One region of the Streptomyces sp. NPDC045778 genome, then DNA from elsewhere that is predicted to be linked to it. Evidence: riboswitches for the same ligand, from Rfam matches in the RefSeq annotation. Region 1 holds a riboswitch; the other holds the start of a gene.
The links. A riboswitch is a leader RNA that binds a small molecule or an ion and turns the genes downstream of it on or off. The one in region 1 is predicted to bind cyclic di-AMP.
Positions count from the first base shown of each region.

Region 2: another riboswitch for cyclic di-AMP. It lies ahead of AC07GB_RS20170 (C40 family peptidase); the one in region 1 lies ahead of AC07GB_RS22605 (M23 family metallopeptidase).

Region 1 is NZ_JBWKJZ010000017.1:128,690-133,677, forward strand. It holds gene AC07GB_RS22595 (M16 family metallopeptidase) at 1-685, shown strand, start outside; gene AC07GB_RS22600 (M16 family metallopeptidase) at 709-2,091, shown strand; cyclic di-AMP (ydaO/yuaA leader) riboswitch at 2,332-2,493, shown strand; gene AC07GB_RS22605 (M23 family metallopeptidase) at 2,506-3,351, shown strand; gene AC07GB_RS22610 (GntR family transcriptional regulator) at 3,646-4,320, shown strand; gene AC07GB_RS22615 (HPr family phosphocarrier protein) at 4,619-4,900, opposite strand.
Region 2 is NZ_JBWKJZ010000014.1:194,588-199,575, forward strand. It holds gene AC07GB_RS20145 (8-amino-7-oxononanoate synthase) at 1-483, shown strand, start outside; gene AC07GB_RS20150 (DUF397 domain-containing protein) at 562-786, opposite strand; gene AC07GB_RS20155 (helix-turn-helix domain-containing protein) at 796-1,656, opposite strand; gene AC07GB_RS20160 (ATP-binding protein) at 1,927-2,358, shown strand; gene AC07GB_RS20165 (DUF6328 family protein) at 2,377-2,895, opposite strand; gene AC07GB_RS20170 (C40 family peptidase) at 3,114-3,590, opposite strand; cyclic di-AMP (ydaO/yuaA leader) riboswitch at 3,594-3,747, opposite strand; gene AC07GB_RS20175 (hypothetical protein) at 4,305-4,610, opposite strand; gene AC07GB_RS20180 (ATP-dependent Clp protease proteolytic subunit) at 4,619-4,988, opposite strand, start outside.

The DNA.
Region 1 (4,988 bases):
CTCGCTGCCCGAGCGCATCGGCAAGGAGCTGCGCGAAGTCGTCGAGGAGGACGTGCCGGCCCGCGCCCTGATGGCCGCCTACCGCCTGCCCGAGGACGGCACGCGCGCGTGCGACGCGGCCGACCTGGCCCTGACAGTGCTCGGCAGCGGCGAGTCCTCGCGGCTCTACAACCGCCTGGTGCGCCGCGACCGCACCGCCGTGACCGCCGGCTTCGGCCTGCTGCGGCTCGCCGGAGCGCCCTCGCTCGGCTGGCTCGACGTGAAGACCTCCGGCGACGTCGAGGTCCCCGTCATCGAGGCCGCCGTCGACGAGGAGCTGGCCCGGTTCGCCGAGGAGGGCCCCACCCCGGAGGAAATGGAGCGGGCCCAGGCGCAGTTGGAGCGCGAGTGGCTCGACCGCCTCGGCACGGTCGCCGGCCGCGCGGACGAACTGTGCCGGTTCGCCGTCCTGTTCGGTGACCCGCAGCTCGCCCTCACCGCCGTCCAGCGGGTCCTCGACATCACCGCGGCCGAGGTCCAGGAGGTCGCCAAGGCGCGCCTGCGCCCGGACAACCGCGCCGTCCTGGTCTACGAGCCCGTGACCGCCGACGACCCCCGCCAGGACGCCGACGGCACCCCCCAGGACGCCGCCGACACCCACCAGGCAGCCGCCGAGACCCAGCAGGAAGAGGAGGCGGCGAAGTGACCGAGGCTGAGACGTCTGTGACGATGCAGTTCCACCCGCAGCCCCAGGCCGGCACGGCCAAGCCCTGGGCCTTCCCGGCCCCCGAGCGCGGCGCCCTGGCCAACGGCCTGACGGTGCTGCGCTGCCACCGCCCCGGCCAGCAGCTCGTCGCCGTCGAGGTCCACCTCGACGCCCCCCTGGACGCCGAGCCGCAGGGCCTGGACGGCGTGGCCACGATCATGGCGCGGGCCTTCTCCGAAGGCACCGACAAGCACTCCGCCGAGGAGTTCGCCGCCGAGCTGGACCGCTGCGGCGCCACCCTTGACGCGCACGCCGACCACCCCGGTGTCCGGCTGTCCCTCGAAGTGCCCGTCTCCCGCCTGCCGAAGGCCCTCGGCCTGCTGGCCGACGCGCTGCGCGCGCCCGCCTTCGAGGACGGCGAGATCGAGCGCCTCGTCCGCAACCGCCTGGACGAGATCCCGCACGAGACCGCCAACCCCGCGCGCCGCGCCGCCAAGGAGCTGGCCAAGCAGCTCTTCCCGGCCACCTCGCGCATGTCGCGCCCGCGCCAGGGCACCGAGGAGACGGTCGCCGCCATCGACTCCGCGGCCGTACGCGCCTTCTACGAGAAGCACGTGCGCCCCGCCACGGCCACCGCCGTCGTGGTGGGCGACCTCACCGGCACGGACCTCGACGCCGTCCTCACCGACACCCTCGGCGCCTGGACGGGCGGGTCGGCCGAGCCGCACGTGATGCCCCAGGTGACCGCCGACGACACCGGGCGCGTCGTCATCGTGGACCGCCCCGGCGCCGTCCAGACGCAGCTCCTCATCGGCCGCGTGGGCGCGGACCGGCACGACATCGTCTGGCCGGCGCAGGTCCTCGGCACGTACTGCCTGGGCGGCACCCTCACCTCGCGCCTGGACCGCGTCCTGCGCGAGGAGAAGGGATACACGTACGGCGTGCGCGCCTTCAGCCAGGTGCTGCGCTCCGCGGCGCCGCGGTCCCCGGAGGGCGCCCCGGGCGTCGCCATGCTGGCCATCAGCGGCTCCGTGGACACGCCGAACACGGGCCCGGCCCTCGACGACCTGTGGAAGGTCCTTCGCACCCTCGCCGCCGAGGGCCTCACGGACGCCGAGCGCGACGTCGCCGTGCAGAACCTGGTGGGCGTGGCCCCGCTGAAGTACGAGACGGCCGCCGCCGTCGCCGCGACGCTCGCCGACCAGGTCGAGCAGGAGCTGCCGGACGACTTCCAGGCGAGCCTGTACCGGCAGTTGGCCGGGACCGGCACCGTGGAGGCCACCGCGGCCGTCGTGAGCGCGTTCCCGAGCGACCGCCTGGTGACGGTGCTCGTCGGTGACGCCGCGCAGATCGAGGAGCCCGTGCGAGCCCTCGGCATCGGTGAAGTGACGGTCGTCACCGGCTGATTGCCGCGCACCCGCCCCGGCGGGCATATCGGCACGAACGCCTCGTAACTCAAGGGACCCCGGAGGCTCAGGAAGCCTCCGGGGTCCCTGCATGCTGCCATATGTCCGAATTGACATGGAGGTTGGGTGTCTGCCGTGTGGCGTGCGCTACAAAAGGCAGGATCCGTTTGTCGATTGAAAGATGAGGCGTTTAGCGTCAGTGCGGCTGTCCGTCAGGCACTACGCCGCGTCCGTGGCACCGGACAGTCATCGCCGAGTCCCCGTACGGCGTGAGCCAGGGGAGCCGGGGACCCACACGTCCCTGGGGTGAATCGGTCCCCTTGCCGCGAGGCGAGGAGTCCGTAGGAGACCTTCCTGCTCCGAACCCGTCAGCTAACCCGGTAGGCGAGAAGGAAGGAAAGGACCAGCCGCTTCATGGCGCTCATCCGCCCGACCGGCAAGCACCGCCGCCCGAGCCGCATCTCGCGCACGACCGCGAGCGCCGCGGGCGTCGCCGCCCTCACCACCACGGGTGTCATCTCGGGCCTCGCCGCTCCCGCGCTCGCCGCCGACGCCTCCGCGGACCAGGCGAGCACCGGCCTCACGCAGGCCATCGCCATCAACGACACGCTGGCCGACGAGATCGACGCCCAGGCCGCCGCCCAGAAGCAGGCCGCCAACGACGCCGCCGCCCAGAAGAAGGCGGAAGAGGCCGCGCGCCAGAAGGCCGCCGAGCAGAAGCGCAAGGCCGAGGCCGCCGCCAAGGAGAAGGCGAAGAAGGAGGCCGAGGCCAAGGCCAGGGTCAAGGCGGCGAAGGAGGCCAAGGAGCGGGCCCGCGAGCGCGCCGCCCGCGACGCCGAGCGCAAGCGCCTGAACGCCTACGTCGCCCCGGTCGCCGGCTCGTACGTCTCCACCTCCTACAAGGCCGGCGGCGGCATGTGGTCCTCCGGCAGCCACACCGGCATCGACTTCCACGCCGCGTCCGGCACCTCGGTGCAGGCGGTCGGCGCGGGCACCGTCGTCGAGGCGGGCTGGGGCGGCGCCTACGGCAACAACGTCGTGATCAAGATGAACGACGGCACGTACACCCAGTATGGCCACCTGTCGTCCCTCGGCGTCACCGTCGGCCAGACCGTCACCCCGGGCCAGCAGATCGGCCTCTCCGGGTCCACCGGCAACTCCTCCGGTCCGCACCTGCACTTCGAGGCCCGCACCGGCGCCGACTACGGCTCGGACATCGACCCGATCGCGTACCTGCGCTCCCACGGCGTGAGCGTCTGACGCTCCGCCCGCGGCGCGAGCGTCCGCCGCGCCCCGCGCACTTCCCGAAAGCCCCGGCTCACCGAGCCGGGGCTTTCGCTGTCGGCGGGCCGCGGCGCACACCTTTGGCCAAAAGATATCCATGGATTCCGACGCCCCATCGGAAAACGCGGCCATCTGCAATAGAGTCCGTAGTGACCACGTCCATACGGCGGCCATACAGCGGCCGTCCATGCACCGACCAAAGAGTCGCCGCACCAGCGTCGTCAACGCGTCGCGCGACGCGTTTCCCGGGCATTAAAGCGGAGGTCCGTCATGCGCGTTCCCGCGCACTCGGTCTGCACGGCCATCCGGGACGACATCGTCTCCGGTGTCTACGAACGCGGCACGCGGCTCACCGAAGAACTCCTCGCCCGCCGCTACGGCGTCTCGCGCGTCCCCGTGCGCGAGGCCCTGCGTACCCTGGAGGCCGAGGGCTTCGTGGTCACCCGCAGGCACGCGGGCGCCTGCGTCGCCGAGCCGACCGAGCAGGACGCCGCCGACCTCCTGGAGGTCCGCACGCTCCTGGAGCCACTGGCGGCCGCCCGCGCGGCGCAGCGCCGCACCGACGCCCATCTGAAGGTCCTGCGCGGCCTCGTGCGGCTCGGCCAGGAGCGGGCCCGGCGCGGCGGCGGCGAGGACCTGCGCTCGCTCGACGGCTGGTTCCACGAGACGCTCACCCAGGCCTCCGCGAGCCCCGGCCTCATCGCCCTGCTCACGCAGCTGCGCCACAAGGTCGCCTGGATGTACGTGGCGGACGCCCCGGTCGCGGCCACGGAGCTGTGGGCGGGGCACGGCGCGGTCGTCGACGCGGTCGCCCGCCAGGACGCGGACCGGGCCCGCGCGCTCACGCTTCTGCACGCCGAGCGCGCGGCGTCCGCGTACCGGCCGCGCGCCGGGCGTGTGAGGGGTTCGCAACACGCCGTCAACAAAGTGGGCGTACGGAATTAACAGGGACCCCGTACACAGGACTCGTACCCCGTACACAGGACTCGTATACGGGACGTGCGTACCAACGCGTACCGGACGTCATACGCGGTGTCTGTGAAAGCCCGGCACACCGGAGTGGGAATTCCCCGCCCGGCTTTCCCGCGAGGCCGACGCGTTTGTTCCACCGGCGGTACGCCACCGGCTCATGAATTCCCGCCGCGCTTTTGCCGGCGGGCGCTCTTCAGGAACGCCACCACACGACGAAGCCGCGCGGCCACCGAGTGGTCCGCGCGGCTCCGGCACGCTGTGTCCGACAGTGTCAGACGGTCTCCGGAAGCTCCTCAAGGCCCTCCGAGACGAGCTTCGCCAGCCGGTCCAGGGCGGCGTCCGCGCCCTCGGCGTCCGAAGCGAGCACGATCTCCTCACCGCCCTGCGCGCCCAGGCCGAGCACCGCGAGCATCGAGGCCGCGTTGACGGGGTTGCCGTCGGCCTTGGCGATCGTCACGGGGACGCCCGAGGCCGTGGCCGCACGGACGAAGATGGAGGCGGGCCGGGCGTGGAGGCCCTCGGCCCAGCCGACGTTGACGCGGCGCTCAGCCATGTGTTGCTGCCCTTCCAGGTGTCTCACACTTGTCTAGACCAGTGTCTCATGCCGACCCGGGTGCTCCCGCAGGGCCGCGGCCGCGCTG
Region 2 (4,988 bases), on a different contig from region 1:
GGCGCGCCCGACACGGTGGCCACCGTCACGCTCTCGAAGTCCCTGGGCAGCCAGGGCGGCGCCGTGCTCGGCCCGGCGCGCGTCATCGACCACCTGGTCAACACCGCCCGTACGTTCATCTTCGACACCGGCCTCGCGCCCGCCGCCACCGGGGCGGCCCTCGCCGCGCTGCGGGTGCTCCGCCGCGAGCCGGAGCGTGCCACGCGCGCGCGTGAGGTGGCCACCCGACTCTACGAACTGCTGGTGGGGGAGGGGTTCTCGGCGGTGCGTCCGGACGCCGCCGTCGTCTCGGTGCGCGCCCCGTCGCCCGATGCGGCGGTGCGCTGGGCGGCCGACTGCCGGGCCGCGGGTCTCGCCGTGGGGTGCTTCCGTCCGCCGTCGGTCCCCGACGGCGTCTCGCGGTTGCGGCTGACCGCACGAGCGGACCTGGGCGACACACAGCTCGCCGAGGTCGTCGATGTGATCAGCCGCACCGCGCCCTGACACCTGAGATCTGGCACCTGAGACCTGGGTCCAGGGTCCGGCGCGCTCACTCGGGCCTCACCTAAGGGCCGTGGGCCTTCATCGAAGGGCGTCGACGAAGGCTCCCCAGGCCGTGGGGGAGAAGAGCACGGCCGGGCCGGCCGCGTTCTTCGAGTCGCGCACGGCGAGCAGGCCCCGCACGGGACCTGAGCCGAGCGGAGCCGTCTCCACACAGTTGTTCATTCCGTTGCTGCGGCTGCTGCGCCGCCACCGCGCGTCCCTGAGAGACGTGCTGGAGGGAACGTACCGAGGCAGTGCAGTCATGGTGCCTCCTTACGCGCCGTCACCTAACCCGGCGATGAAATCCATTGAATCCTGAACGGAAAGCGCCTGTCCCTGAAGTGAGTTGAAGGCGTCGGTGTACGCCTGAAGGTCTTCTTTCCGTTCGAGGTAGAGGCTACTCGTCAAGTGGTCGAGAACTACTACATCCAGATCAGAAATGTTCGGAAAGGAGAGAATAACGAAAGGGCCGATCAGGCCGATGTGCTCACCAGAGGCGAACGGCAGCACTTGAAGCCGCACTTGAGGCAGCCGTGCCGCCTCCAGTAACCGCCGCAACTGTCCGGAAAGCACCTCCGGCCCGCCCACCTGCCGCCGCAGCACCGCCTCGTCCAGGATCACGCTCAGCCGCAGCGGCGGCTCGCTGCGCAACACGTCCTGCCGGGCGAGGCGCACCTGCACGAGGGCCTCGACCTGTTCCTCGGGCCGCCCGCCGAGCGCGGCACGTGTCACCGCGCGGGCGTACTCGGGCGTCTGCAACAGGCCGGGGACCACCGTGGTCTCCAGGGTGCGCACCCGGCAGGCCTGCGACTCCAGGCTGATGAAGTCGCGGTACGCGGGCGGCAGGAGCCCCCGGTAGGCGTGCCACCAGTGGTGGCGCCCGTGCTCGTCGTCCCCGCCCGCGAGCGCGACGAGCAGCTCCCGCAGATGCGGGTCCTGCACCCCGTACGCTTCCAGGAGGAGTCGTACGTCGGTGGCCTTCACGCCGCTGCGGCCCGTCTCGATCCGGCTCACCTTCGACTGGTGCCAGCCCACGAGCGAGGCGGCCTCGCCGCTCGTGAGCCCGGCCTCGGCGCGCAGCGCCCGCAATTCCGCGCCGAGCTTGCGACGGCGCACCGCGGGACCGTACTGCATGGCTGTCTCCTTCTGGGTCCTTCCGGAGGCCGGGGGTCGGCGCCACCGGTAGGGGACGGTAGAGGAACTGCCAGTGTTGCGCCCAAATACGGTCTGCCGTCGCAGAGTTCACCGCTTCGAGCGACAGATATATGCACATCTCGGTGGATCGGCGGGCGCGGCCCTCGCGAGAGTGGCAATCTGGCGCGAAGCACCAGCTCCGGGACGATCCTCGAGTACTTCCGCCACGCGTCGGAAGTACGGTCCCGGTGGGAAAGGGACGGCGCCGTCATGGCAGACCACCAGGAAGCATCAGTCACCCTGCCGAGCGACCCTGTCTCGGTCTCCACCGCCCGCAGGTACGTCGGGGACATCCTGACCGAGTGGGGCCTTCCGGCCGACGCCGACGTGGCCGACACCGTGCGGCTCATCGTCTCCGAGCTGGCCACCAACGCGGTGCAGCACACCCTCGGCCTCTCGCCCACCTTCACCGTGGACGTCCGGCTCGACCGCGACGAGCGGCTGCGCATCGGCGTCACGGACAGCCACCCGCGTTTCCCCAAGCGGCTGCCCGCCGCCGTCCAGCAGGACAACGGCAGAGGCATGGTCATCGTCCGCTGGCTCGCCGCCGAGTGCGGCGGCAGACTCACGGTCTGCCCCACGGACGAGGGCGGCAAGACCGTGTGGATCACGCTGCCGTGGTCGGTGCCGGTGCAGAGCTGACGCTCCCGCCGCGCGGGGTCAGCGCCGCCGGTCCGTGCGGCCGACGAGGCGGGGCAGCACGCCCCACAGCCCCCCGCACACCAGGAACGTGCCCACGGCCGCCAAAATGCCGTCCGTGCGGCCCACGGCCACGTCGACGACGAGCAGGACGGACCCGGTGAGCGCGAGCACGAGGACCGCGAGCCCGGTGGCGGCGAGTCGCGAGGACACCTGCACGATCAGTGGTTTGGCGCCGCGCCCGAACAGGGTGCGGTGCACCGCGGCGGGCGCCGTGAACAGCGCGGCAGCGAGCACCGCGAGCAGCAGCGTGATGACGTACGTGGCGCGCTGCACGGAGTCGAGGGTGGGGAAGCGTGGCGTGAAGGCGAGGGTGAGCAGGAACGCGAAGAGGATCTGCACACCGGTCTGGGTGACCCGCAGTTCCTGGAGCAGTTCGGAGAAGTTGCGGTCGGCCCGCTCCAGCGGGGTCTCGTTGCGCGTGTGCCGGGAACCGGTCGGTCTGGTCGTGCCCGTGGCATGGGGGTGATGGTCGGCCATGGTCCACGAGTATCCGCATGGGGCCGCTCCACTCCCGTCCTGACGGCGGGGCCGGCCGGGTGACGTCGGCGGGGGCGCTGTCGCGGCCCGTCGTCCGGGCCGCCGTCGGGGGTGGTGCCGCCGTCCGGGCCCTGACCGGACGGCGGCGAAAGGTGCTGGTGGAGCCCTGTGCGGGCGACGGCGCGGGCCCTGAGAAAGGCCGCCGCCCGCGGGCCGGGTCAGCGGACCCGGCCGTACCAGACCTGGTTGGTCCAGATCTTTTCGAGCCGCACCACGGTGCCTCGCTTCGGGGCGTGCCAGATCTTGCCCTTACCGGCGTATATGCCGACGTGGTAGACGTTCCGGCCGGAGTGGAAGAACACCAGGTCCCCGCGGGTGCGGCTGGCGGAGGACACCTTGCGGGTCTTGTTGTACTGCTGCTGGGCGGTGCGGGGCAGCTTCTTGCCCACGCGCTTGTACGAGTAGAGCGTCAGTCCGGAGCAGTCGAACCGGTTCGGTCCGACCGCGCCGTAGCGGTACGGGGAGCCCTTCTTGGACGCCGCGACCTTGAGCGCCTTGGTCCCGTGCGAGGTGGCCGCTTGTGCTTCCCCCGTGAGTCCGGGGGCCACGAGGGTGCCGCCCACGGCGGCGAGGGTGAGAGCCGAAGCCGTACTGGCCCTCGTCAGCAGCGACGGAACACGATGCAGCGCAGTCATGCGCAACCCTTCGTCAGCCGCCTGTGAAGGATGACCTGTCGGGTTCGGGCAGGCGAAGATGCCCGGCCGCGCGATGCGACTTCACCCCAAGGGCCTTCCGGACTTGCCGGACGGCCCGCCTTGCTGGGTCCTCCACTCCTGCCGGTGCACAGATGTCGACCGGGCATCCGGGCGGCGGCAGGACTCGGCGTCCGCTCGGATCGCCCCGCCGCCTGTGGCGGGGGCTTGTCGTCGGAAGGGATCTTCACCCGAGAGAGGCGAAAAAGCCGAGCCGGATCAGCGGTATGTGAGGCTCCTCACGGCTGACCCGTTCCGGTGGACAACGGCCGAATAGGGTCTAGGTCACACTCGGAGATGATTGCCCCATCAGCGCCGGAACGCCCGAATCCGGCTGTGGTGTAAGGGAGTTGCGCGACTTCGGGGGTCCGCCGGGACGATCGCCGATTACGCAGAAGGGGCGATCATCTCTGGTCATCTCCGGGGCAACCCCGGACTCGGGCCGACATCCGCGCACACCGGCAACGGACGGATGGCGCGGGCGCGCTGGGTCCGGGGCGCGTTCCACGGTGTCAGATGCGACCGGCGCACCGGGCTGCCAGGCCGAAAACGGAATGAGGTCTGGCTGGAAGTGTGGCACGGGACACACGGTCATGGGGGGTGAATCGGACTGAATCATGACGGACCCTCATCGTGTCGCCGGCGCCGGGCCCTCGGTCAATGCCCCGTCGGTGGCGGCATCGTCACGCGCGCGGCGCGCCGCTCGCCGTCCAGGACGCGCAGCGCACGCGCGAGCGTCGGCGCGTGCACCTCGCTCTCCCCACGCTGATGCATGAGCGCCAGCGCGTCCCGCAGTTCGGTCGCCCGGGTGACCAGCGCCTGCGCGGCGCGCAGGCCGCCGTAGGTGTGCTCGGCGCGGGCCGGGTTGATCCGGCCGAGGAGGTCGAGGACCGCCAGATAGGCGTCGACGAGGTCGCCCTCGGCGCGGGTCAGCGCGGGCAGCGGCGGCAGTTCCGGAAGCACCCCCCGCCTCACTCCGCGTCCGGGCGCGCGGCCTTGCGGCTCGGGACGACCCGGTCCACCAGACCGTAGGCGAGGGCGGCTTCGGCGTCGAGCACCGTGTCCCGCTCGATGTCCGCCGAGACCTGCCCGGGCGTACGCCCGGTGTGCCGGACGAGCATCTCCTCCAGGAGCGCGCGGGTGCGCCGCAGTTCCTCCGCCCGGATGCTCAGGTCGGTCGGCTGGCCGCGCACCGGCTCGGGCAGCGCGGGCTGCTGGAGCAGCACCCGGGCGCCGGGCAGGATCGCCCGCTTGCCGGGTGTGCCCGCGGCGAGCAGCACCGCGGCGGCGGACGCGGCCTGCCCGAGGCAGACCGTCTCCACCTCGCAGGAGGCGTACGCC